2 linked regions of the Sporomusa sphaeroides DSM 2875 genome follow. The protein of the gene in region 2 binds, or shares a complex with, the protein of the main gene of each other region. Links are inferred from orthologs where the notes say so. Each region holds a gene or a part of one and is shown on either strand. Other genes may lie near its edges.

Region 1 (12,298 bases), 1.0 Mb from region 2 along the record:
CTGTAACTACCCAGAGTACCCGGGATAAATCATATGGCAGTTCAATATAATGGTCGCTGAAGGTATTATTTTGTTCCGGGTCAAGCACTTCCAACAAAGCAGATGACGGGTCGCCCCGGAAGTCGGCATTCATTTTATCAATTTCATCCAAGAGAAACACAGGATTTTTTGAGCCTACAGTCCGCATACCCTGAATAATACGTCCCGGAAGCGCGCCCACATAGGTCCGGCGATGACCTCTTATTTCCGCTTCATCCCGAACTCCGCCTAACGAAACGCGGACAAACTTCCGTTCCATAGCTCTGGCGATAGAACGGGCTAACGATGTCTTCCCGACACCCGGCGGACCAACAAGACATAAAATGGGGCCTTTCATTTTTTCTGTCAACTTACGGATTGACAGATATTCTAAAATACGTTCTTTGACTTTTTCCAAGCCATAATGATCTTCGTCAAGGATTTCCTCGGCAACACTAATATCCAGCCGGTCATCGGTTTCCGTAGTCCAGGGCAGCGTTAACAGCCAGTCAAGGTAGGTGCGGATAACACCGCTTTCCGCCACCATCGGGGGCATTTTTTCCAGACGGTCGATTTCTTTATTGATTTTTTCTTCTACTTCTTTGGGCAGGTTTTGTTCTTTGACCCGCTGCCTGTATTCCTCTACTTCGGCGGTGCGCTCATCTTTTTCGCCTAATTCTTTTTGAATGGCTTTGAGTTGTTCACGCAAATAATATTCTTTTTGGGTTTTCTCCATTTGCTTGCGAACCCGGACATGGATTTTCTTCTCCAGTTCAAGAATTTCCATTTCGCGGCCAAGGATCTCACATAACCGTTCCAACCGGTCTTTAATTTCTACTGCCTCCAGCAGGGTTTGCTTATCTTCAATTTTGAGTGCCAGATGACTGGCAATAAGGTCAGTCAGGCGGCCGGGTTCTTCTACAACAACGACTGATACCAGGGTTTCGGGTGGTATCTTCTTGCTCAGCTTAACCCATTGTTCAAATTGATTAATTGCTGTACGTGTAAGCGCTTCAACCTCCGGTGTTTTAGGTTCAACTTCGGTAAATTCGTTAATCTGAACCTGATAGTAAGGATCAAAGCTGATAAATTCTTCGATTTCACCACGGTACAAGCCTTCGACCAATACCCGGATGGTTCCCCCCGGCAATTTCAAAAGCTGCTTAATTTCGGCAACAGTACCCACTGAAAAAATATCTTCAGGCTGCGGCGCGTCGGTTTGAGCATCCTTTTGTGTAGCCAGCATAATCAGACGATCCTGCACCATTGCCTCTTCCAAAGCACTGATAGATTTTTCCCGGCCAACATCCAGATGAATAATCATGTATGGAAAAACTAATATACCTCTTAATGGCAAAAGTGGTATTATACGGCGTTTATCTGCCAATATAGCTTCCTCCCTTCGGTAACCTTGCGGTATTATCTTAGTGGTCATTTAGTAGTTTCAACACCGCTATGTAAAATATTCTAAAGCAACCACTAAAAATCCTTTTATTCCTCAATAAATATAGGCCGGGTTTAGCAACCCGGCTAGCACTGGCATAAATGGAGACTTGATTCAGATAGAGTTGTAACCCCATCTGAATCTTAGTCGGAATTATCCAGGGACTTAGCCGCTCTTACTCCCGCTTGCAAAAGCGGGAGTCTTAGAGCGGGTTAGTCATCGGATAAATTTATACTTTATCGACACCGGCAGCAGCCAATACCTCCGGCATAGTTACCGTTACATCCTGCCGCAGCACATCTCCGGTCTTGATTACGGCATGCTTCAATACTTCTTCGAAGGTTTCGACAGGAATGACTTCAATCTCCATATTCTTGTAGAGTCCCTGCCAATTTTCCGCAGGAATAATCACTCGCCGCGCACCAGCCTGCTTAGCGGCTGCTACCTTCGCACTCACTCCGCCGACCGGTTTTACTAACCCGCGAATAGAGATTTCACCTGTCATCGCAACAGTATTGTCGATAGGTATGTTATTAACAGCCGAATAAATAGCGGTAGCCACCGTCACTCCGGCTGACGGACCATCTACGGGAACACCACCAGGAAAATTTACATGGATGTCATATCTATGATATTCAATACCACACATTTTGGCCAATACAGTAAGTACATTATCCAGTGACCCTTTTGCCATGCTTTTGCGGCGCACGACCCTGCCGGGCGAACCCATTTCTTCTTCTTCAATAACGCCGGTAACGGTTAGCTTGCCGGTACCATAATTATTAGGCACAGCCGTTACTTCGAGCTCCATAAGCATACCGATATTGGAACCATATACAGCCAGACCGTTAACCACACCAACTTGGGGAGTAAGGGAAACCTTTTTCTCAGGCCGCGGGTTGTACTGACCAAAATTTATGACCCATTCCGCATCAGCCTGGGCAATGCTTCGCTCGCCTTTGCCAGTGCTTTGCACAATACCGGCCGCAATCTGAATGATATTTACGGCTTCCCGCCCGTTAGTGGCAAATTGCTTAATGACATCCAACGCACCCTGCTCAAGGGTATAGTTAATCTTTTTTGCCGCATTTAAAGCCACATTGGCAATTTCATCAGGCAATAACGGCCGGAAAAATATTTCTACACACCGGGAGCGGATAGCTGGCGGAATATCTTGCGGCATCCGGGTGGTAGCCCCAATAAGTCTAAAGTCTGCAGGCAGCCCATTTTGAAATATGTCATGTATATGTTGTGGTATGTTGCCGTCCTCACTATTATAATAGGAGCTGTCCAGGAAAACTTTACGGTCTTCCAATACCTTTAGTAATTTATTCATCTGGATATGATGAAGCTCGCCAATTTCATCAATAAACAATACGCCGCCATGAGCTTTGGTTACGGCTCCGGCTTTTGGCTGAGGAATGCCGGCCATCCCTAACTGACCAGCGCCTTGATAAATAGGGTCATGTACGGTGCCAATAAGCGGGTCTGCAATACCCCGCTCGTCAAATCTGGCTGTTGTGGCATCAAGCTCGATAAACTTAGCCGCAACATTAAAGGGCGAATAACTATTTCGCCTGGCTTCGTTGAGAACTAACCGCGCGGCCGCCGTTTTACCCACACCTGGCGGACCATAGATCAATACATGCTGTGGGTTGGCGCCACATAAGGCAGCCCGAAGGGCTTTCAGGCCTTCTTCCTGGCCAACGATTTCCGAAAAGTCGGTTGGCCGGGTTTTTTCCGCTAGTGGTTCGGTTAAGGATATCTCCCGCATTTTTTGCAGTTTGTCCATTTCTTTTCTGGATTCGCGCTCTACGGCTATCTTGTTTCCTTGCTGTGATTTAAGCAGGTTCCAGAAATAGAGCCCAATAACCACGGCAAAAAACAGTTGAATGACAGTAATAAGATTGACAGCATAATCCAAAATTCAATGAACCTCCTTCCCCGGGCAAAATTTTTAAGTCTTGTAGCTTTATCATGAGTCTAGTATAGGCAATGTACACTATTTTATCCTGGCAAAACCCGGCAAGCAAAGCTGAATATGTAAAAAAAAGGAGCCTTAGGCTCCTTTTATCGGTTAAGCAGATTCTTCTTTTTTCTTTGTTTTGCGTTCGGCAGCCACCAGTATCGGTTCTTCTTTATTCAAAATAACCTCTTTGGTGACAATGCATTTGGCAATATCGGTACGTGACGGAATATCATACATCACATTCCGCATAATACCTTCAATGATCGCTCTAAGTCCCCGTGCCCCGGTATTGCGTTTTAAAGCTTCAGCAGCAATAGCACTTAGCGCATCTTCTTTAAATTCAAGCTGGACATTATCAATTTCCAGGAATTTTTGATATTGCTTAACAAGCGCATTCTTTGGCTCAATCAGAATGCGTACAAGAGCAGCTTCATCCAATGCATCCAAGGTAACAATCACCGGAAGACGTCCAACAAATTCAGGAATTAATCCAAATTTGAGGAGATCTTCAGGCAGAATGCTCTTGAGCATTTCACCCAATTGCTTTTTCTCTTTGCTGCGGACTTCGGCACCAAAGCCCATAGACTTTTTGCCTGTTCTGGAACTAATGATCTTGTCAATGCCGTCAAAGGCACCGCCGCAGATAAAAAGAATATTTGTAGTGTCAATTTGAATGAATTCCTGATGAGGATGTTTGCGTCCACCTTGCGGCGGTACACTGGCCACCGTACCTTCAAGAATTTTCAGGAGAGCTTGCTGCACTCCCTCACCGGAAACATCACGGGTGATTGAGGGGTTTTCTGATTTGCGGGCAATTTTATCAATTTCATCAATATAAACAATGCCCTTTTCGGCCTTTTCAACATCATAATCGGCTGCCTGAATAAGTTTTAAGAGAATGTTCTCGACATCCTCGCCCACATAACCGGCTTCCGTCAATGAGGTAGCGTCAGCTACAGCAAAGGGAACATTAAGAATCTTGGCCAGGGTTTGCGCCAGCAGCGTCTTGCCGCTGCCGGTCGGCCCAAGCATGATGATGTTGGACTTTTGCAATTCGACATCATCCATTTTTGCGCCAAGGTTAATTCGTTTATAATGATTGTACACGGCTACGGCCAGTGACTTCTTTGCTTCTTCCTGACCAATGACATACTGATCAAGAATATCATTTATTTCTTTGGGCTTAGGAACATCTCTGAGTTCGACATCCAAATCTTCACTCAGTTCTTCCTCAATGATTTCATTGCAAAGTTCGATACATTCATCACATATATATACACCTGGCCCGGCAACAAGCTTTTTTACTTGTTCCTGCAGTTTGCCGCAAAAGGAACATTTTAGTTGACCCCTGTCATCCCCAAATTTCAACATATTACCACCTCTCTACTTGGGAGTCTCCTTGTGTCTGTCACCCCGCACTACTACTGCGTCAATAAGGCCGTATTCTTTCGCCTGCTCACTGGACATGAAGAAATCCCGTTCGGTATCGTTCTGGATTTTTTCCATAGATTGACCGGTATGGTGAACAAGAATTTCGTTTAAATGTTCACGCATGCGAAGTATTTCCCGGGCATGAATTTCAATGTCGGTGGCCTGCCCTTGGGCACCGCCAAGCGGCTGATGAATCATAATCCGGGAATTAGGAAGCGCATACCGCTTACCTTTAGCCCCGGCAGCCAAGAGAAGCGCACCGGCGCTGGCAGCCTGACCTATGCAAATCGTGGATACATCCGGCTTAACATATTGCATGGTATCATACATTGCCAGGGCAGCCGTTACCACTCCCCCGGGACTGTTAATGTAAATATGGATGTCTTTATCCGGATCTTCTGATTCTAAAAACAGCAGCTGAGCAATTACCAGGTTAGCCACATTGTCATCAATTGGTCCACCAATAAATACGATGCGGTCCTTTAATAACCGCGAGTAAATATCATAGGCCCGCTCACCGCGGTTAGACTGCTCTACTACAATTGGCACATAAGGCATGACAAATCACCTCAAACTCAAAAATTTATTTTGCTACGCCGTCAATTACAAGCTGGGCAGCTTTTTTACGTAAAACTGAATCTTGCAGTGCCTGGAACCGGCCGGTTTGACGAATGACTTTAACAATTTCTTCGGCCGTAGTTTGGTAATTCGCCGCCATAGACGCAATTTCCTGCTGCATTTCTTCCGGATTGGCCGTGAGACCCTCCGCTTTAACAATGGCTTCCAATACCAGGTCGGTTTTAACATTATATAATGCAGAGTCACGGTAGTTATTGCGCAAAGCAGCCATATCCATTTTAGTATATTCAAGATATTTATCAAGTTTCATACCACGTTGCTGCAAGTTGATATCAAAATCCTGAATCATGGTGTCAATTTGATTCTCAATCATTACTTCGGGAACATCAAGTGAAGCATTGTCAACAGCAGTTTTTATTGCTGCCGTACGGAACTCACGTTCTGCCTTTGCTTCAGCAGCCTGTTCTAACCTATTCTTAATATCGGCTTTTAATTCCGCCAAAGTATCAAACTCACTGGTTTCTTTGGCAAATTCATCATCAAGCTCCGGCAATTCCTTGCGTTTGATGTCATGAATATTTACGGTAAAGGCAGCTTCCTTCCCTGCCAGCTCAGCAACAAAATAGTCTTCCGGGAAAGATACTTTTACTTCGCGTTCTTCACCGGATTTAGCACCTACCAGTTGGTCTTCAAACCCGGGGATAAAACTGCCGGAACCGATTTCCAGCGGGTAGCTTTTGCCTTCGCCGCCTTCAAACGGAACACCGTCAATAAAACCCTTAAAGTCAATGATCGCTAAATCTCCCTGCTTAAGTTCAGCATCTTCCACTACGACCATCTTAGCATTACGGCTGCGGTTTCTCTCAATTTCACTGTCTATGTCGGCTTCAGTAACTTCTGCGACAGTTTTTTCAATGGCAAGCTCTTTATACTGACCCAAAGTTACTTCAGGTTTTTTAACAACAGTGGCTTTAAATACTAACGGCTGATCTTCCGCTAAGGTAACAACCTCAATTTCCGGACGGCCAACAGGGTCTATTTCCTGTTCAGCCAGTGCTTTGCCATAGGCTTCAGGAGCCAGGATTTCAAAAGCTTCATCCAAAAGTGCTTCTTTGCCGATACGCATTTCAATGACCTTGCGCGGAGCCTTGCCTTTACGGAAACCAGGAATGTTGACTTGGTTGGCTAATTTGCGGTAAGCCTTTTCCAGAGCCTTGGCCACCTCAGCCTGTGGAACTTCAAGATTGAGTACTGTTTTATGATTGTCTATTCTTTCCGCTGTTACCTTCATTTATGTATTTCCCCCTTATTAAATTAACTGCTGACACAGCTTATTCACTGTCAACCGAGTGCTGCATCCAGCGATAACACGAAGTATATCACCGGCCTTTTTGCCGCCAGGCTTTGTTGTCGTCGCCTTACATATGTCCGATATGTGCGGCTCCTCCGCCGCGCCTGACAACAAAAATTCTCGGAGCTATACTTCATAACATCACTGAATGCAACACTAGTCCATTATCACAGTATTCCCATTATTGACATAAACTTTATGGTTTCTCTAGTATTCCCATTAAAAAATCCAGCCAGTATCCATAAATGCAGCAATGTCATGAATAATATCATACCACAAGTAAATATCAAAGACAAGATATGAGCAAAAAACCCAGCCAAAAGTGCTGGGTTTTTGCGCGTATGGAGCGGAAAACGAGATTCGAACTCGCGACCCTCGCCTTGGCAAGGCGATGCTCTACCGCTGAGCTACTTCCGCATATTGTGCTAACAACGAAATTGATTATAAACCATAAATTATTATCTGTCAACATTAATCAATCTATTCTGTTAAACAATCCTATTCCCACCAATAAAATGCTTGCAGCATGCTGTATATTTTACAATTGAAACTAGCACCTATCTATCGGCTTGCATATTATGTATAAACACAAAAACACGGCTTGTGCCAAACCTGTGGTGACAACACAAGCCGCAAATTATCCTGAACAAGCCCACTCAGGATAAGCAAAGCTACGCTAAAGGAGGCGTCCGGTTGTATTACCATTTGAAAGCCGAAAGTGTCTTGATAGAAGGGAAAGCACGCGGTGCTATCTACGACTTTTCCTCAGGCCGAGTGTATTCTATCAACCGGGGAGCAGTAGAACTGCTCAAGGCGTGCGAAAGCTCGGCATTAGAAGAAATAATGGATGTCAACTCAGTTGACGGCAAGCGGTACTTATCATTTCTTGATAAATTGACAACCAAAGGGCTTGGCGCAATATACAACGAACTTCCCGCCGGAAAACGAACATGCCCCATCCAGCCGTACCAGCCTACACTTGAGTATATCTGGCTTGAGCTTACATCAACCTGCAACAACCGCTGCTTACATTGCTATTCGGCCAGCAGTCCGCACACGGCGGCAGGCTGTATGCCACATACCCGCTGGCTTGAATTAATTACCGAAGCCCGGCTGGCAGGCGCCTACGGCATTCAGCTTATTGGCGGCGAACCGTTGTTGTACCCAAGGTGGCGAGAATTAATCATCAAGGCCCGCGAGGAAAACTATGAATTGGTTGAGATATTTACCAATGCCACACTTGTGGATGATGACTGTATTGACTTTTTTAAACAGCATTCTGTCAGCATTGCCACCACTATCTATGCCGACAATTCCGCAGTTCATGATAGGGTTACCCAGCATCCCGGCAGTTTTGACAAAACTATGTCTGCCATTCAAAAAATTCTGGCCAAGGGGCTGCCGCTGCGTATTGCTTCTATTATTATGAAAGCCAATGAACAAGAAGCAGAAAATATTGTGAAACTTTTGACCGACCTTGGGGTTGAGCCTGTGCCACCCGATGTCATCCGACCTACCGGACGCGGTGATAATCTGGAACTGCTGCCCCAAGCCTACAGCAAACCGGCCATTAAGCCCCCCTTCTTTACCGACCCTGAAACATTTGGCAAAGCGCAGCATTTCCATAGCTGTTTAGCAGGCCGGCTGGCCATAACGTCTACCGGCGATGTCATTCCCTGCATCTTTGCCCGTGATCAAGTTTGTGGAAACATATTGAACACATCACTTGCTGCCATACTTACCGGCCAACCGCTGACCACCTGCTGGCAAACCACAAAGGACTGTATCAGCAAATGTCAGGATTGCGAATACCGCTTTGCCTGCGCCGACTGCCGCCCGTTAGCCCAAGGCCAGGACCCAAAGAAGTCCTGGCAAGCCGCCCCTGCCGACTGCTCCTATAACCCATACACAGGAAACTGGGAGGATAGATGAAAATGTATGATGACAAATATATGGACCCGAAATGGGAAACCCCGGAAATGGAAGATATGGATGACGAATTTGAAGAAGACGAAAATACTGAACGTATAAGCTGCAATCCTGCTTGGAACCCCTGTCGACCAAATCAGCAAATCGGCTGCCGCCCCTCCTGGGCGCCTTGTTCTCCCCGCCAATGCCGTCCGCATTTTTGTTTTCCGCAGCAACAATGCAGGCCATGGCAATGCAGCCCAAGGCAGTGCAGACCATCACAGTGCAATCCGCAACAATGCAGACCACAGCAATGTAGTCCGCAGCAATGCAGCCCTCAACAATGTAGTCCAAGGCAGTGCAGTCCTCAGCAATGTTCCCCGCGTCCGTGCCGGCCTGCTCACCGCCCCTGCAACCCGTTATAAGTATAGAGAGAAGGGTACCGTAATGGTACTCTTCTCTGCTGTATGTAATACATATGTATTCCTACCTGACCGGAGGGGTACGATTATATGTCAGAACAATGGCTATATGAATAGCTGCGAGAAGTGCCCCTCCTAAATCTGCCAGTAAATCAAGGTTGGTATCAAGCAGACTGGGCTGACTGGGAATTGCCGGCCGCATAGTCGCATCTCCTATGAATTCACCAATTTCATAGATTGCACCAATACTTAGCCCCAGGGAGATAATAAAAAATAAGCTAAAGGCCCGGTTTATAACAGGCCGGGTTAACGTACAAATAAGAGTGTAAACAAATAACGCAAAGGCGTAGCTTCCAAATACATGCTGAATTTTATCAAAAATCGCCGACGTGGCATACAAATTTAAATATAGCCCGGCAAAACTGTCACTGAGAAGCACTGCCATTACCAACACCCGGATGTAATTACTTAATTGAACATCATATTTCATTTCTAAAAAAGTATAAATTACCCATATAGCTGCTTTGATTGCAATATTTTTTGCATAATCATACCGGCCCTGTTCCAGCACCCCGATAATGATAACAATGAAAAGCGCCAGAAATATTCCCGTCAATGCCAAAGCGACTTTTCGCTGACTGGTCAAAGTTGATCCCCTCCATGCTTCTTATTATTGTCCAGCCTGAAGGATATATATATCTTTATTTTTGTGGAAACATATGTTATAAGAATGAATAATAATTATCATAGGACAATAACAATTAAATTATTTGAAGAGGAGGCACTTTAATCACCAGCATAGCTTCTATATCGTGGCCGGCAAGGAATGCACATATCTATTTGCCCTTATGCATGTGATAAAACGCCTTAAGCGACTTTTTCGTCTCGTCATCAAGGTAATGCCAGCGCATTCCTTGAATTGCACCCTCCAGCGCTGAAAGCCGCATAATGCAAGCGGACGGGTCACGGGCAAGGATGCGTAGCCATGCTTCACGGCTACCTATGTTTCTTAACTCTTCCTCGGTAGTAATACCCACATCCGCAAGCTGCGCTTCCAACTTGGCAGCGATATTCGGCAATTTTGTTAACTCCCCCATAAGCCATTCTCCTCCTTTCTCCGTTCTAGTTCGATGATCCCATTTGATTTTCTGCATTATCCAAAGCGCGGATGTCTTGATAAGCGGAAATTATATTCATTGACTGCAAATTGTCAGCTGAAAATTTATAGTTTCTAATATATACTATATACAAAAAGACTCTCAGGTCAAAACCTGAAAGTCTTTTTGTTTGATTTGGTGCGGGAGAAGGGACTTGAACCCCCACGGTCACCCGCCAGATCCTAAGTCTGGTGCGTCTGCCAATTCCGCCACTCCCGCATTATGGTGACCCACCCGCGACTCGAACGCGGGACACCCTGATTAAAAGTCAGGTGCTCTACCGACTGAGCTAGTGGGTCGACATCTTTAAATAAGTTCCTTACTAACGCTCGGAACTAAGCGATTCACACAGGTTTTCGTGTCACTATCGTTCCTAAAAACCTGGTTCTCTGCTTATGGCAGGGGCGGCTGGACTCGAACCAACGCATGACGGAGTCAAAGTCCGTTGCCTTACCGACTTGGCTACGCCCCTACTAACAAGATTATTGGGGTGACTGAAGGGGATCGAACCCTCGAATACCGGAGCCACAATCCGGCGTGTTAACCGCTTCACCACAGCCACCATATCCAGTGCCGCTAACGACAGAATTTATTCTATCATACCACCATATTTATGTCAAGCATCCCAAATCACTTTTCTTGCTGACATATTTCTGACAACATTTCATGAGTTTCCTGGCCTGATCCGGTGGGTTGGAACTGCCGTTGCCGGGTCATCCGGCCAATAATGCTTGGGGTAACGTCCCATTAAATCCTTTTTGACTTCAAAGTATGTAGTACACCAAAAACTGGCTAAATCCCGGGTTACCTGAACCGGGCGCTGCGCCGGTGACAGCAGTTCCAAGGTCAACGCGACTTTCCCCCCGGCAATACACGGAGTTTCTTTAAGCCCAAATAGCTCCTGAAGTTTTACCGCCAGTACAGGGCATAGCGGATTGCTATAATTTATGGCAATCTGCCGGCCGCTGGGCACAACCACATGGGCAGGCGCATACTCATCAAGCTCCTGACGCTGCTGCCAGGTAAGCAGATTTTCTAAAATGGCAGCTACATTGAGTTTCGCTAGTTCTGCCCGGCTCGTTAGACCGTAGACATACGGTCCAAGCCAGTTTTCCAAAGTAGCAAGCAGCTTTTCGTCAGAAACGTCAGGCCAGCCTTCCGTCTGCTGCCCAGCAAATAACAAGCGTTGACGCAATTGCTGTGCCGCTTTGGTCCAGGGCAGGATGCTCAAGCCCTCAAGGGCAATGCCGCTCAGCAGGGCGGCCATAACGCCGTCCCGGTCAGGATTGGCACAAGGACTTTCCTTTAACAGGATGGCACCAAGCCGCTCATAGCTTTTTGCCCGTACTGCCTGGGCGGCTGCATCCCAGGCGACATTGGTCCCGGCTGCTATCTGCCGGCTAAAATAGCGCCTTATCTGTTCATAATCTATCGGCGCAGCCAAAAAAATCCGGCTGTCGGTCCCTTGCCCATCAAGATCGGCGGCTACGATATACGGACTATGCGCCAAGGGCTGTAATTCATGCATGCCGGCACCACGCCCATTCTCCAACAGGAACCGGCCGCCACTCCGCAATTGTCCAATTCTGTCCGGATAGGCAAAAGCCAGTACCAAGCCGCAAGCTTCCACCGTCTCCTGCCGGTTGCGGTGAATGGAAAAATCCTGTTTTAACCTTTCACTTTCGGCCTTAATGCGCCGGCGCAGCGACTCCTCAGGATACTTGCCGCTTGCAGCTTCACGCACAGCCTCCAGCCGCAGCCGCAAATCAACATCAGTCCTATTGCCATTGCCTTGCAAAAAATCCCGTTCCTGTAAAATAGCCGCAAGTTCACAGGCCAGGTTACCCAAACCCGCTTCTTTCGCTCTGATGATCATATGGGCCAAGCGCGGGTGCAAGCCTGACTGAACCATCAACCGCCCATGGGCAGTAATACTACCACCTGTTTCCAACGCCCCCAGCTTCACCAGCAGTGCCTGCGCCTGCAAAAATGCCGCTGCCGGCGGTATATCCAGCCATA
Region 2 (12,183 bases):
TTTTAGGCTAACCCGCAGCATTCCCTGCTTGCCATCTTGGATCATGTCGTAATCTTTAACAAAACCTTCGTCTTTCAGGATTTGGACTACGGCTTGTTTAATTTTCGATGCCGGAATCTCGACTTTATCGTGATAAACCGAGTTGGCGTTGCGAATGCGCGTAAGCATATCTGCAATCGGATCGGTCATTACCATGTGTTAGAACCCCCTTCCTATATGTTGCTGCTACTACCAGCTTGCCTTGGTTACTCCAGGAATGGCGCCTTTGTAGCTCAGTTCCCGGAAACAAATCCGGCACATTTCGAATTTACGCATATATCCGTGCGGACGTCCGCAAATTTTGCAGCGGTTATACTTACGCACCTTAAATTTAGGCTCGTTTTTCCATTTCTCAATCAAAGCCTTTTTGGCCACCGAATTCCCTCCTTCTGTTTAAACTGTCCCATCTAGAGACGGGCGTTAATGGACAGATTCAATTATGCGCTAAATGGCATACCCATTAGTTTCAGTAACTCTCTTGCTTCTTCGTCAGTCTTGGCGGTGGTAACAATGATGATATCCATACCGCGGATTTTGTCCACTTTATCGTAGTCAATTTCCGGGAAGATCAATTGCTCTTTAACACCAAGCGTATAGTTGCCGCGTCCGTCGAAAGCTTTCGGGTTAATACCGCGGAAGTCACGTACCCGGGGCAATGCGATGTTGAACAGTTTATCAAGGAATTGATACATCCGTTCACCGCGCATGGTAACTTTGGCACCAATCGGCATACCTTCACGAATTTTGAAAGCAGCGATGGATTTTTTTGCTCTGGTTATAACCGGTTTTTGACCGGCGATTAAAGTCATATCATTTACAGCCGCATCGAGAACTTTGGGGTTGCCTACTGCTTCGCCAACACCCATGTTGATAACCACTTTCTCGACTTTGGGAATTTCCATGACGTTTTTGTATCCAAATTTCTGCATCATAGCTTGCGCTACTTCATTTGCATATTTTTCTTTAAGTCTGGTTGTAGCCATGAGTTAACCTCCTTTCAGGAAAGAATGGTTTTACTTATCTTTATCAATAACTTCGCCGCATTTTTTGCAGGCACGGACAAACGAGCCACTGGCCTGCTGCGATTTTTTAATGCGGGTAGGTTTGTCGCATGCCGGGCAAACAAGCATAACTTTGGCCGAAGCAATAGGAGCTTCTTTCACAATAATGCCGCCCTGGGGAGCTTTTTGGCTCGGCTTAGTGTGGCGTTTTACTTTGTTTACGCCTTCAATCACAACTTTGCCCTTTTTCGGCAGAGCTTCAACTATTTTGCCTTCTTTGCCTTTGTCTTTACCAGACAGCACGACGACTTTGTCGCCTTTTTTAACGTGCAGCTTTTGAGCTTCTGACACTTAAGGACACCTCCTTAATCTAGATAACTTCCGGTGCCAGTGAGATAATTTTCATGAATTCTTTGTCCCTGAGCTCGCGGGCTACTGGTCCAAATATCCGTGTACCTCTCGGGCTTTTGTCTTCTTTAATAACAACTGCGGCATTTTCGTCAAACCGGATATAGGAGCCGTCCGGACGGCGTAATCCTTTTTTGGAGCGAACGACAACGGCTTTAACTACATCGCCTTTCTTGACAACGCCACCGGGTGTAGCGTCTTTAACGGATGCAACGATAACATCGCCAATGTTGGCATAGCGGCGATATGAGCCACCCAGTACGCGGATGCACATAATTTGTTTGGCGCCGGTATTATCAGCAACATTCATGATGGTCTGCTGTTGAATCATAGTGCTTATCCTCCTTCCTCATGAGGCTCGATGCGCGTGGCAGCCGAGCATTAGAAGCTAGCTTGCTTGGTTTAACTAAATACTACTTTGCTCTTTCGAGAACTTCCACTACGCGCCAGCGTTTTTCTTTGGAAAGCGGGCGGGTTTCCATAATTTTAACGGTATCGCCGATATGGCTTTCGTTATTCTCATCATGAGCTTTAAACTTCACGGTTTGTTTAACCGATTTATGGTACAGTGGGTGCCGTACTAAACGTTCCACGGCCACTACAACTGTTTTTTCCATTTTGTCGCTTACGACTTTGCCAATCCGGACCTTGCGTTCGTTTCTTTCAACGGTCACTAGTCATTGCCTCCCTTCACTCATTAACATTGCGCCCCCAAATTACTGGGCCTTAAGTTCACGTTGACGCTGAACGGTTTTGATACGGGCAATTGTTTTCTTGACGGCAGGAATCCGCATTGGGTTATCCAATTGGCCGGTTGCGTGTTGGAACCGCAGGTTGAACAATTCTTCTTTTAACTTGTTCAGGTTTTGGTCAAGTTCGGCTGCACTCATATCGCGGATATCATTAGCCTTCATTTATTTCACCACCCAGTTTAGCATTGACGCCCGGTGCGTCCATATCCAAATGAGCGGTATCCTCCCGCTTAACGAATTTGGTTTTGATCGGCAGTTTGTGAGCTGCCAGACGCATAGCTTCACGGGCTACTTCTTCAGCCACACCGTCCATTTCAAACATAACACGACCTGGCTTAACAACAGCTACCCAATATTCAGGTGAACCTTTACCGCTACCCATGCGAGTTTCGGCCGGCTTAGCAGTAATCGGCTTGTCCGGGAATATTTTGATCCAAACTTTACCACCCCGTTTAATGTAACGGGTCATAGCAATACGGGCTGCTTCGATTTGACGGTTGGTAATCCAAGCCGGCTCGAGAGCAACAAGTCCGAATTCGCCATGGGATACAGTATTGCCTTTAGTGGCTTTACCGGTCATACGTCCGCGGAATTGTTTGCGATGCTTTACTCTTTTTGGGATCAGCATTATTTTTCGCCCCCTTCAACGGCAGCGGCGACAACAGTTTTTTTGGCTTCAGGCAGAATTTCGCCTTTGTAAATCCAAACTTTTACGCCAATACGGCCATAGGTGGTGTGTGCTTCTGCTGTGCCGTAATCAATATCGGCACGCAGGGTGTGCAAAGGAATACTGCCTTCACGGTAGCTTTCGGTACGGGCAATTTCAGCGCCGCCCAAACGACCGCCAACCATTACTTTGATTCCTTTTGCTCCCATACGCATGGTACGGGTTACTGATTGCTTCATCGCCCGGCGGAAAGCAATACGCTTTTCAAGCTGAGCGGCAATGTTTTCCGCAACTAAGGTAGCATCCAGTTCGGCTTGCTTGATTTCGGCAATGTTTACGTCAATGTTTTTGCCGGTAAGCTCTTTAAGCCATTTTTTGATATTTTCAATCCCACTGCCGCCACGTCCGATTACCATACCTGGCTTAGCAGTATGAATAGTAACTTTCACCCGGTTAGCCGCACGCTCAATAATGATTTGCGACACATTTGAAGTGTAAAGTTTTTCTTTCAGCATATCACGGATTTTGATATCTTCATGCAGATTTTTAGCATAGTCTTTATCGGCATACCATCTTGCATCCCAAGTTTTGATAATGCCAAGGCGAAGACCATGCGGATTAACTTTTTGACCCACTAAATTTCCCTCCTTCGTCCTAGCTTATCTTTCTTTAACGGCCAATGTTACGTGGCTGGTACGCTTTAAAATCTTGAACGCCTGACCGCGTGAACGCGGATGAATGCGTTTTAAGGTCGGGCCCTGATCAACAAACGCCTGTGAGATGTAAAGTGCATCAACGTTCAGGTCATAGTTGTGCTCAGCATTAGCGATAGCTGATTTCAGTACCTTTTCCAAAACCTCAGCTCCGACTTTCGGAGTATGCTTTAAAATTGCAAAAGCCTCGCCCACGTTCTTGCCGCGAATTAAGTCAATTACGATGCGGATTTTACGGGGAGCAATGCGAATGTGTCTGGCAATTGCTTTAGCTTCCATTATTTAACCCCCTTCCGGCTATTATCAGTTCCGGATTTTTGCTAAGAGTACTATCTTACGCCGGTGGACCGTTCCGAGCCGCTGTGGCCTTTGTAAGTCCGGGTGGGCGCAAATTCGCCAAGCTTGTGACCAACCATGTCTTCAGTAACATATACCGGTACATGTTTGCGGCCGTCATGGACAGCGATGGTGTGACCAACAAAGGCTGGCAGAATGGTCGAGCTGCGTGACCAGGTTTTGATAACCTTTTTATCGTTATTGGCATTAAGTGCATCAATTTTCTTGAGCAGGCTTTCATGCACATAAGGTCCCTTTTTAATGGATCTTGACACCTAAATAGCCTCCTTTCGTGTGTTGGCATGTTCGCGAGTTCGTATATTCGCAAGTTCGCGGGAGCACCCTCCGGCTTTCCCTGCGGGCTTCGACGTATCGAACCAAGAACTTCGAATTTATCGACTGCCGCGACTACTACGTCTCTTAACGATCAATTTATCAGAAGCTTTGCTTCTACGGGTTTTGGCACCCATAGCGCATTTGCCCCAAGGAGTAACCGGATGTTTGCGGCCAACCGGCGAGCGGCCTTCGCCACCACCATGCGGATGGTCGATCGGGTTCATGGAAACACCGCGGTTGGCAGGGCGGATACCCAGCCAGCGTGAACGGCCGGCTTTGCCGATAGTGATGTTTTCATGCTCAAGATTGCCTACCTGCCCAACAGTAGCCCGGCAGTTAATATGAACTTTTCTCAGTTCGCCTGACGGCAGTCGGAGAAGTGCGTGGCTGCCCTCTTTAGCCATAAGCTGAGCCGAAGCACCGGCTGAACGAACCATTTGGCCGCCTTTACCGATTTTCATCTCAATGTTATGGATTTGCGTACCTACCGGCATATTCTTAAGCGGCAATGCATTGCCCACTTTGATATCAGATTCCGGGCCGCTCATAATGGTATCGCCTACTTTAAGGCCGTTAGGAGCAAGAATATAACGCTTTTCGCCGTCAGCATAATGCAGCAGTGCAATCCGTGCCGAACGGTTGGGATCATATTCAATAGTAGCAACTTTTGCCGGAATACCGTCTTTGTTGCGCTTAAAGTCAATGATACGATACAGACGCTTGTGGCCGCCGCCTTGATGCCGGACAGTCAAACGACCTTGCTGGTTGCGACCGGCGTGTTTTTGCAGGCGCTCGGTCAGGGAACGCTCGGGACGATCTGCGGTAATGTCCGAAAAATCGGCTACCGTCATAAATCTTCTGCCAGGAGCGTATGGTTTAAAACTTTTAACTGGCATGTGTGCCCCTCCTTTTTAGGAAATTCTGGTTATACACCTTCAAAGAATTCAATACGCTCGCCGGGAGCCAGTTTTACAATGGCTTTTTTGAAGTCCGAACGTTTGCCAAGGTTCTTGCCCATCCGCTTGGTTTTACCCATTACGCGGATTGTGTTAACATCAAGAACTTTTACTTTGAAGATTTGTTCAACAGCTTGGCGAATTTCAATTTTGTTGGCGGTAAGCGGCACAACAAAAGTGTATTTGTTTTCAGCCATCAATGCTGTGGTTTTTTCAGTAATGTATGGTCTAAGAAGTACGTCGCGTGGATTTGCCATTATGCCAGCACCTCCTCAATCTTGGCGACTGCCTCTTTGGTTACCAGCACTTTATCATGGTGCAGCAGATCGTATACATTAAGTCCAATAGTTCCAATGGCTTTTACACCAGGAAGGTTACGGGACGATTTTGCTACAATCTCGTCATTGTCTGCGGTGATGATGAGGGCTTTGGCTTCCTGTGCTTCAAAGTTACCAAGGAATTTTATTACATCTTTGGTTTTTGGAGCTTCAAAATTAATGGTTTCAACAACCACCAGGCCACCAGCATTCACTTTCGCAGTCAGTGCTGATTTAATCGCCAAACGGCGGACTTTTCTCGGCATGCTGAATTTGTAGCTGCGCGGATGCGGTCCAAATACAGTGCCGCCACCCACCCACAATGGGGAACGGATGGTGCCAGCCCGTGCCCGGCCGGTACCTTTTTGTTTCCAGGGTTTTCTGCCGCCACCGCGTACCATTGCTCTGGTCTTAGTCGCGTGAGTGCCTTGACGCTGGCTTGCCAGTTGCATAACAACAGCCTGATGAACCACGGCTTCGTTTATTTCTACGCCAAATACGTTATCATTGAGTTCCATTTCACCGGTTTGTGCACCGGTCATATCATATATTGCCACTTTCGGCATATAGCACATCCTCCTTTCGATGCTATGAGCCCACGCTTTGCGGTTTGCCGCAAAGTCGCAAGCCTAAGATTACTTAACGGGTTTTACTGTATTTCTAACAACAACGAAACTGCCTTTAGGTCCGGGAACCGCGCCTTTAACCAACAGCAGGTTACGGGGCACATCCACACGAACAACTTGCAGGCGCTGAACGGTTACTTTTTGTCCGCCCATGCGTCCGGGAAGTTTCTTGCCTTTGAATACTTTACCACCGCCACCGCTCATTCTGGAACCGATGGTACCAGGCTCACGATGGGATTTGGAACCGTGACCCATAGGTCCACGAGCAAAGTTATGCCGCTTAATGCCGCCGGCAAAGCCTTTTCCTTTAGCAGTACCGGTCACATCAATGAGTTCTCCTTCGCTGAATACATCAGCGCTCAGAACTTGACCTACTGTATATTCAGAAGCTCCAGGCAGGCGCAGCTCACGAATGAATTTTACCGGTTTGACGTTGGCCTTTGCAAAGTGACCCTTCATCGGCTTGTTGACATGTTTGTCTTTGACAGCGCCAAACCCAAGCTGCACTGCATTGTAGCCATCATTTTCAACTGTCTTGTTTTGTACTACGACGTTGGGGCCGGCTTCAATAACAGTAACCGGAATAACTCTACCCTCAGCCGTAAAGATTTGGGTCATACCCAGTTTTTTTCCTAAAATTCCTTTAGCCATTTATCGCACCTCCTCCTACAGCTTGATTTCGATGTCCACACCAGCCGGCAAGTCGAGACGCATTAAGGCATCTACCGTCTTGGGGGTCGGCTCAAGGATGTCAATAAGACGCTTGTGTGTCCGCATTTCAAATTGTTCGCGGGAGTCTTTGTTGACATGGGGTGAACGCAAAATAGTGAAAATGTTTTTCTCCGTAGGAAGCGGAATAGGGCCGGAAACCATAGCGCCAGTACGTTTTGCGGTTTCAACAATCTTGGCCGCACTTTGATCAAGCGCCTTGTGGTCATACGCCTTGAGGCGGATTCTGATTTTTTGCTGTTTAGCCATTTATTTATTCCTCCTTATCGCCCAGTTTCTCTGAACGGACATTCTCGGTGGAAATTTCCCCGCGCGTGCGGGCCACCTTCCACGTCATCGCCGGTCCAATATCCTGGCAAAAGGCGGCCACGCCGCCCTTGCCGGATACTATGTTAAACTTTTTTTATTACTCGGTAACAGCGGTTACAACACCGGCGCCAACAGTACGGCCGCCTTCGCGAATAGCGAAACGCAGACCTTCTTCGATAGCGATCGGGGTGATGAGCTCGATGCTCATTTGAATGTTGTCGCCAGGCATTACCATTTCTACACCTTCCGGCAGATTTACAACACCGGTTACGTCAGTTGTTCTGAAGTAGAACTGCGGACGATAGTTGGTGAAGAACGGGGTATGGCGGCCGCCTTCTTCTTTGGACAATACGTATACTTCGCCTTTGAATTTGGTGTGAGGTTTAATGGAACCAGGCTTGGCAAGTACTTGGCCGCGCTCGATTTCTTTACGCTCTACACCACGCAAGAGCGCGCCGATGTTGTCGCCGGCTACTGCCGAATCCAGAAGTTTCCGGAACATTTCTACACCGGTTACTACTGTGGATTTCGGTTTATCGGTCATACCAACGATTTCGATGGTATCACTTACTTTTACCACACCGCGTTCTACACGGCCGGTGGCTACTGTACCACGACCGGTGATTGTGAACACGTCTTCTACAGGCATCAGGAAAGGCTTGTCGGTAGCGCGTTCCGGGGTCGGAATGTATTCGTCCACTTTTGCCATAAGCTCGTGGATTTTACCGCACCATTCGCATTCGGCTTTAGCGCAGCCGCAGTTAAGAACTTTAACGGCAGAACCGCTTACTACCGGGATGTCATCACCAGGGAATTCGTAGCTGGAGAGAAGTTCGCGAACTTCCATTTCTACCAGTTCCATCAGTTCTGCGTCATCAACCAGGTCGGCTTTGTTTAAGAATACAACCATGGCAGGTACGCCTACCTGACGGGACAGCAGGATGTGTTCACGGGTTTGCGGCATCGGGCCGTCGGCGGCCGATACAACCAGGATAGCACCGTCCATTTGGGCTGCGCCGGTAATCATGTTTTTTACATAGTCGGCGTGGCCCGGGCAGTCAACGTGAGCATAGTGGCGGTTTGCAGTTTCGTATTCCACGTGTGAGGTGTTGATGGTAATACCGCGTTCTCTTTCTTCCGGGGCTTTGTCGATTTGGTCATAGGCCATGAATTCTGCGCCGCCTTGTTTTGCCAGGGTCATGGTAATTGCGGCAGTCAGTGAGGTTTTACCATGGTCAACGTGACCGATGGTGCCAATGTTAACGTGGGGTTTGTTTCTTTCAAACTTTTTCTTAGCCATTGAGTGTTACCTCCTAAGTTTATTAAATCTGCTTATTTATTTTTCGCTGAAATAACTTCAGCAATATTTTTGGGCACTTCTTCGTAATGGTCAAATTCCATGGAGTAGTTGCCACGTCCCTGTGTCTTGGAGCGCAGGTCGGTTGCATAACCAAACATCTCGGAGATCGGTACAAAGGCTTTAATGGATTGAGCGCCTGAGCGTGCTTCCATGCCTTCGATCCGGCCGCGGCGGGAGTTTAAGTCGCCGATAACATCACCCATGTAATCTTCCGGCACAATAACTTCCACTTTCGCGTATGGCTCCAGGATAACCGGACCAGCTTTGGCTGCACCGGCTTTAAAGCCCATTGAACCAGCAATTTTGAAAGCCATTTCCGAGGAGTCAACATCATGGTAAGAACCGTCAACAACGGTTACCTTAATATCAACCATCGGATAGCCGGCTGATACGCCGGTTTCCATAGCTTCTTTAATACCGGCTTCAATCGGGTTGATGTATTCTTTAGGAATAGCACCACCGACAACTTTGTTTTCAAAGATAAATCCTTGGCCGGGCTCAAGCGGCTCTATTTCCAGCCAGCAATGGCCATATTGACCACGGCCGCCGGACTGACGGACAAATTTGCCTTCTGCTTTAACGGCTTTACGGATGGTCTCACGGTAAGCAACCTGAGGTTTGCCGACGTTGCAACCCACCTTAAATTCCCTAAGCATCCGGTCAACAATAATGTCAAGATGAAGTTCACCCATACCGGAAATAATGGTCTGTCCAGTCTCCTGATCAGTGTGCATTTTGAAGGTAGGATCTTCTTCAGCCAGACGATTAAGGGCCACACCCATTTTTTCCTGGTCAGCTTTGGTTTTCGGTTCAACAGCTATCGAGATAACCGGGTCAGGGAAAACCATAGATTCCAGAATAATGATGTTTTTATCGTCACAGAGCGTATCACCGGTGGTGGTGTCTTTAAGCCCTACGGCAGCAGCAATGTCGCCGGTGTAAACGATTTCAATCTCTTCCCGGTGATTAGCGTGCATCTGGAGAATACGGCCAATGCGCTCACGTTTGCCTTTTGTTGAGTTATACACATAGGAACCGGAGGCCAACTGACCGGAATACACTCTGAAGAATGCCAGCTTACCAACATAGGGGTCAGCCATAATCTTAAAGGCCAATGCCGAGAACGGCAGGCTATCGTCAGCTGCACGTTCATCTGCTTCACCGGTGTCAGGGTTAACACCCTGAATGGCCGGGATATCAGTCGGTGCCGGCATATAGGCGACAACAGCATCCAAAAGCGGCTGTACACCTTTGTTTTTGTAAGATGAACCACAAATTACAGGTGTCATTTTACAAGCAATGGTGGCACGACGAATCGCTGCCTTGATTTCCTCGAGGGTCAGTTCTTCTCCTTCGAGGTATTTCATCATCAGCTCATCATCGCTCTCAGCAACTGCGTCCAAGAGATTTTGCCGATAAAGCTCTACATTTTCAGCCATATCTTCAGGGATTACGGCAGCTTCGCTTACCTTGCCCAGATCATCGGTGTAAACAACAGCTTTCATTTCAACAAGGTCCACAAAGCCCTTGAAGGTATCTTCAAAGCCTATTGGCAGTTGAATCGGCACCGCATTAGCACCAAGACGGCTTTTCATCATATCAACAACCCGGTAGAAATCCGCGCCGGTGATATCCATTTTATTTACATACGCCATACGGGGAACCCCGTATTTGTCAGCCTGGCGCCAGACAGTTTCTGATTGCGGCTCTACGCCGCCTTTGGCACAGAAAACTGCAACCGAGCCGTCAAGCACTCTCAACGAACGTTCTACTTCAACTGTAAAGTCCACGTGTCCTGGTGTGTCAATGATGTTAATACGATGCCCATCCCATTGGGCTGTAGTGGCCGCCGAGGTAATGGTGATACCTCTCTCTTGCTCCTGCACCATCCAGTCCATAGTCGCAGCGCCATCATGCACTTCGCCAATCTTGTGTACTTTGCCGGTATAAAACAGTATGCGTTCGGTGGTAGTGGTCTTGCCAGCGTCGATGTGCGCCATGATACCGATGTTCCGCGTCTTTTCAAGAGGAAACTTTCGGGCCACTATCTTCACTCCTTAGTATTGTGCGTCCGGGTGGTTACCCATTCGATTTAAGAACGGGTTGCTTACGCAACCCTTTAATCGGACAGATTTTATACCCGAACCTCGATTATTACCAGCGGTAATGTGCAAAAGCCTTATTGGCTTCAGCCATTTTATGGGTATCTTCACGCTTCTTAACAGATGCACCAGCATTGTTTGCGGCATCCATCAATTCCGAAGCCAGACGCTCGTGCATGGTTTTTTCACCACGTTTGCGCGAATAGCCAACCAACCAGCGAATGCCCAGTGACAGCTTGCGGTCAGGCCGCACTTCAACAGGCACCTGATAGTTAGCGCCACCAACACGACGGGCACGAACTTCAAGAACCGGCATTACGTTTTTAAGCGCAACTTCAAATACTTCCATCGGGTCTTTGCCGGTTTTAGCGCGAATGGTTTCAAACGCGTCATATACAATGTTCTCGGCAACGCCTTTCTTGCCGTCCAACATAATTTTATTGATAAATCTGGTGACAAGCTTGGAGTTATATACCGGATCCGGCAATACATCCCGCTTGGGAACAGCACCTTTTCTTGGCATCAGTATCCCTCCTTCTTCCAAAACTCTGCAGGTCTCTTAACAACTATTTCTTGGCAGCGGTTGCTCTTTTGGCTCCGTATTTAGAACGGCCCTGGTTGCGTTTGGCAACACCAGCGGTGTCAAGAGCACCACGGACAATGTGATAACGTACGCCTGGCAAATCTTTTACCCTGCCGCCACGGATCAATACAACCGAGTGTTCCTGCAGATTGTGACCGATACCCTGGATGTAGGCAGTTACTTCGATGCCGTTAGTTAAGCGTACACGGGCAACTTTGCGGAGTGCAGAGTTAGGTTTTTTCGGAGTAGTTGTATATACTCTCGTGCATACGCCACGTTTTTGCGGACATTCTTTCAATGCAGGAGCGGTGGATTTTTGCACCAGTTGCTCCCGGCTTTTGCGCACTAACTGACTAATTGTTGGCATGTTATTTAGCGCACCTCCTTCCCCAATCTCGTTATTTATTATTAAAAATTTCGCCAGCCGGCATGCAGTTGGCAAAATTATTAACGACCTGTCCCACTGACCGGCTATTTTAAAAGAGCTACAGCCGCAGCGCCCACTTCAATGCCGCAAGCTTTACCAAGCTCAGTCATGGTCATTTTTTCGTTAACCTCAATTCCTTTTTGGTCGCATAATTGCGCAAGCGGCGCAACCACCCGCCGGTCGGCATCATCAGCAAGGTATACCTTAGCGGCCAGACCCTTTTCCACAGCCCGCACTGCTTGTTTAGCGCCAATGGCTTTCCTGGCAGTCTTTAACCCTTCAAGTTCCTCACTGCTCACAATTCCAACTCCTTTGGAAAAATAAGTGATGTTTTTCAAGGCACTCTAATATATTACCATTTCATATATCAAATGTCAATAAACTATTAGATTTTCTGCAGTGATTTAAATCCACTAAACCGGGTGTATCGCCGGCACTATTTGCCACTGGTTATTAATGCCCATAAACACTGGGTTTATGCACCTTTTTTCAACAAAACCGGGGACGGTTTTGTTCCCGTCC

The links.
Region 1: the proteins of rpsG (region 2) and tig are in contact, whole or in part, in a crystal structure (PDB 3GTY), measured with the Thermotoga maritima proteins. The link is inferred for Sporomusa sphaeroides DSM 2875 from one-to-one orthologs. Residues at the interface, in WP_004081843.1 of Thermotoga maritima: Lys34, Lys52, Lys55, Glu59, Arg62, Gln63, Glu66, Asn67, Lys69, Val71, Arg95, Ala109, Lys110, Lys111, Gly112, Arg113, Pro114, Glu117, Glu121, Ile124, Ala125, Tyr127, Asn128, Asn129, Thr130, Gly131, Lys135, Asp139, Arg142, Met143; in WP_004081061.1 of Thermotoga maritima: Glu122, Val124, Val129, Leu130, Tyr133, Glu188, Gly259, Ile262, Tyr263, Glu266, Ser270, Glu273, Gln274, Glu277, Arg308, Gln311, Ile312, Ser315, Tyr316, Glu325, Arg329, Arg336, Leu363, Phe366, Trp367, Arg373, Leu377, Arg381, Leu384, Glu387.

Annotation. Positions count from the first base shown.
Region 1 is NZ_CP146991.1:1,526,943-1,539,240, reverse strand. Bases 4,590-7,448 are described here. They hold tig (trigger factor), read right to left. Parts: upstream 6,733-7,448; coding sequence 5,446-6,732; downstream 4,590-5,445. Other genes in these bases: clpP (ATP-dependent Clp endopeptidase proteolytic subunit ClpP), read right to left, coding at 4,815-5,420; clpX (ATP-dependent Clp protease ATP-binding subunit ClpX), read right to left, coding at 4,590-4,802. Outside these bases: lon (endopeptidase La), read right to left, coding at 1-1,453; ATP-dependent protease LonB, read right to left, coding at 1,692-3,386; more of clpX, read right to left, coding at 3,540-4,589; SPSPH_RS06730 (radical SAM protein), read left to right, coding at 7,486-8,724; SPSPH_RS06725 (hypothetical protein), read right to left, coding at 9,187-9,768; SPSPH_RS06720 (TfoX/Sxy family protein), read right to left, coding at 9,959-10,219; ATP-dependent helicase HrpB, read right to left, coding at 10,944-12,298. UniProt on the Bacillus subtilis protein: Involved in protein export. Acts as a chaperone by maintaining the newly synthesized protein in an open conformation. Functions as a peptidyl-prolyl cis-trans isomerase.
Region 2 is NZ_CP146991.1:512,816-524,998, reverse strand. The notes cover bases 9,440-12,183. They hold rpsG (30S ribosomal protein S7), read right to left. Parts: upstream 11,175-12,183; coding sequence 10,704-11,174; downstream 9,440-10,703. Other genes in these bases: SPSPH_RS02285 (ribosomal L7Ae/L30e/S12e/Gadd45 family protein), read right to left, coding at 11,706-11,960; rpsL (30S ribosomal protein S12), read right to left, coding at 11,218-11,601; fusA (elongation factor G), read right to left, coding at 9,440-10,594. Outside these bases: rpsH (30S ribosomal protein S8), read right to left, coding at 1-195; SPSPH_RS02380 (type Z 30S ribosomal protein S14), read right to left, coding at 229-414; rplE (50S ribosomal protein L5), read right to left, coding at 477-1,022; rplX (50S ribosomal protein L24), read right to left, coding at 1,053-1,391; rplN (50S ribosomal protein L14), read right to left, coding at 1,411-1,779; rpsQ (30S ribosomal protein S17), read right to left, coding at 1,862-2,122; rpmC (50S ribosomal protein L29), read right to left, coding at 2,165-2,362; rplP (50S ribosomal protein L16), read right to left, coding at 2,352-2,828; rpsC (30S ribosomal protein S3), read right to left, coding at 2,828-3,502; rplV (50S ribosomal protein L22), read right to left, coding at 3,527-3,859; rpsS (30S ribosomal protein S19), read right to left, coding at 3,910-4,191; rplB (50S ribosomal protein L2), read right to left, coding at 4,309-5,148; rplW (50S ribosomal protein L23), read right to left, coding at 5,178-5,465; rplD (50S ribosomal protein L4), read right to left, coding at 5,465-6,091; rplC (50S ribosomal protein L3), read right to left, coding at 6,161-6,802; rpsJ (30S ribosomal protein S10), read right to left, coding at 6,818-7,129; and 2 more genes.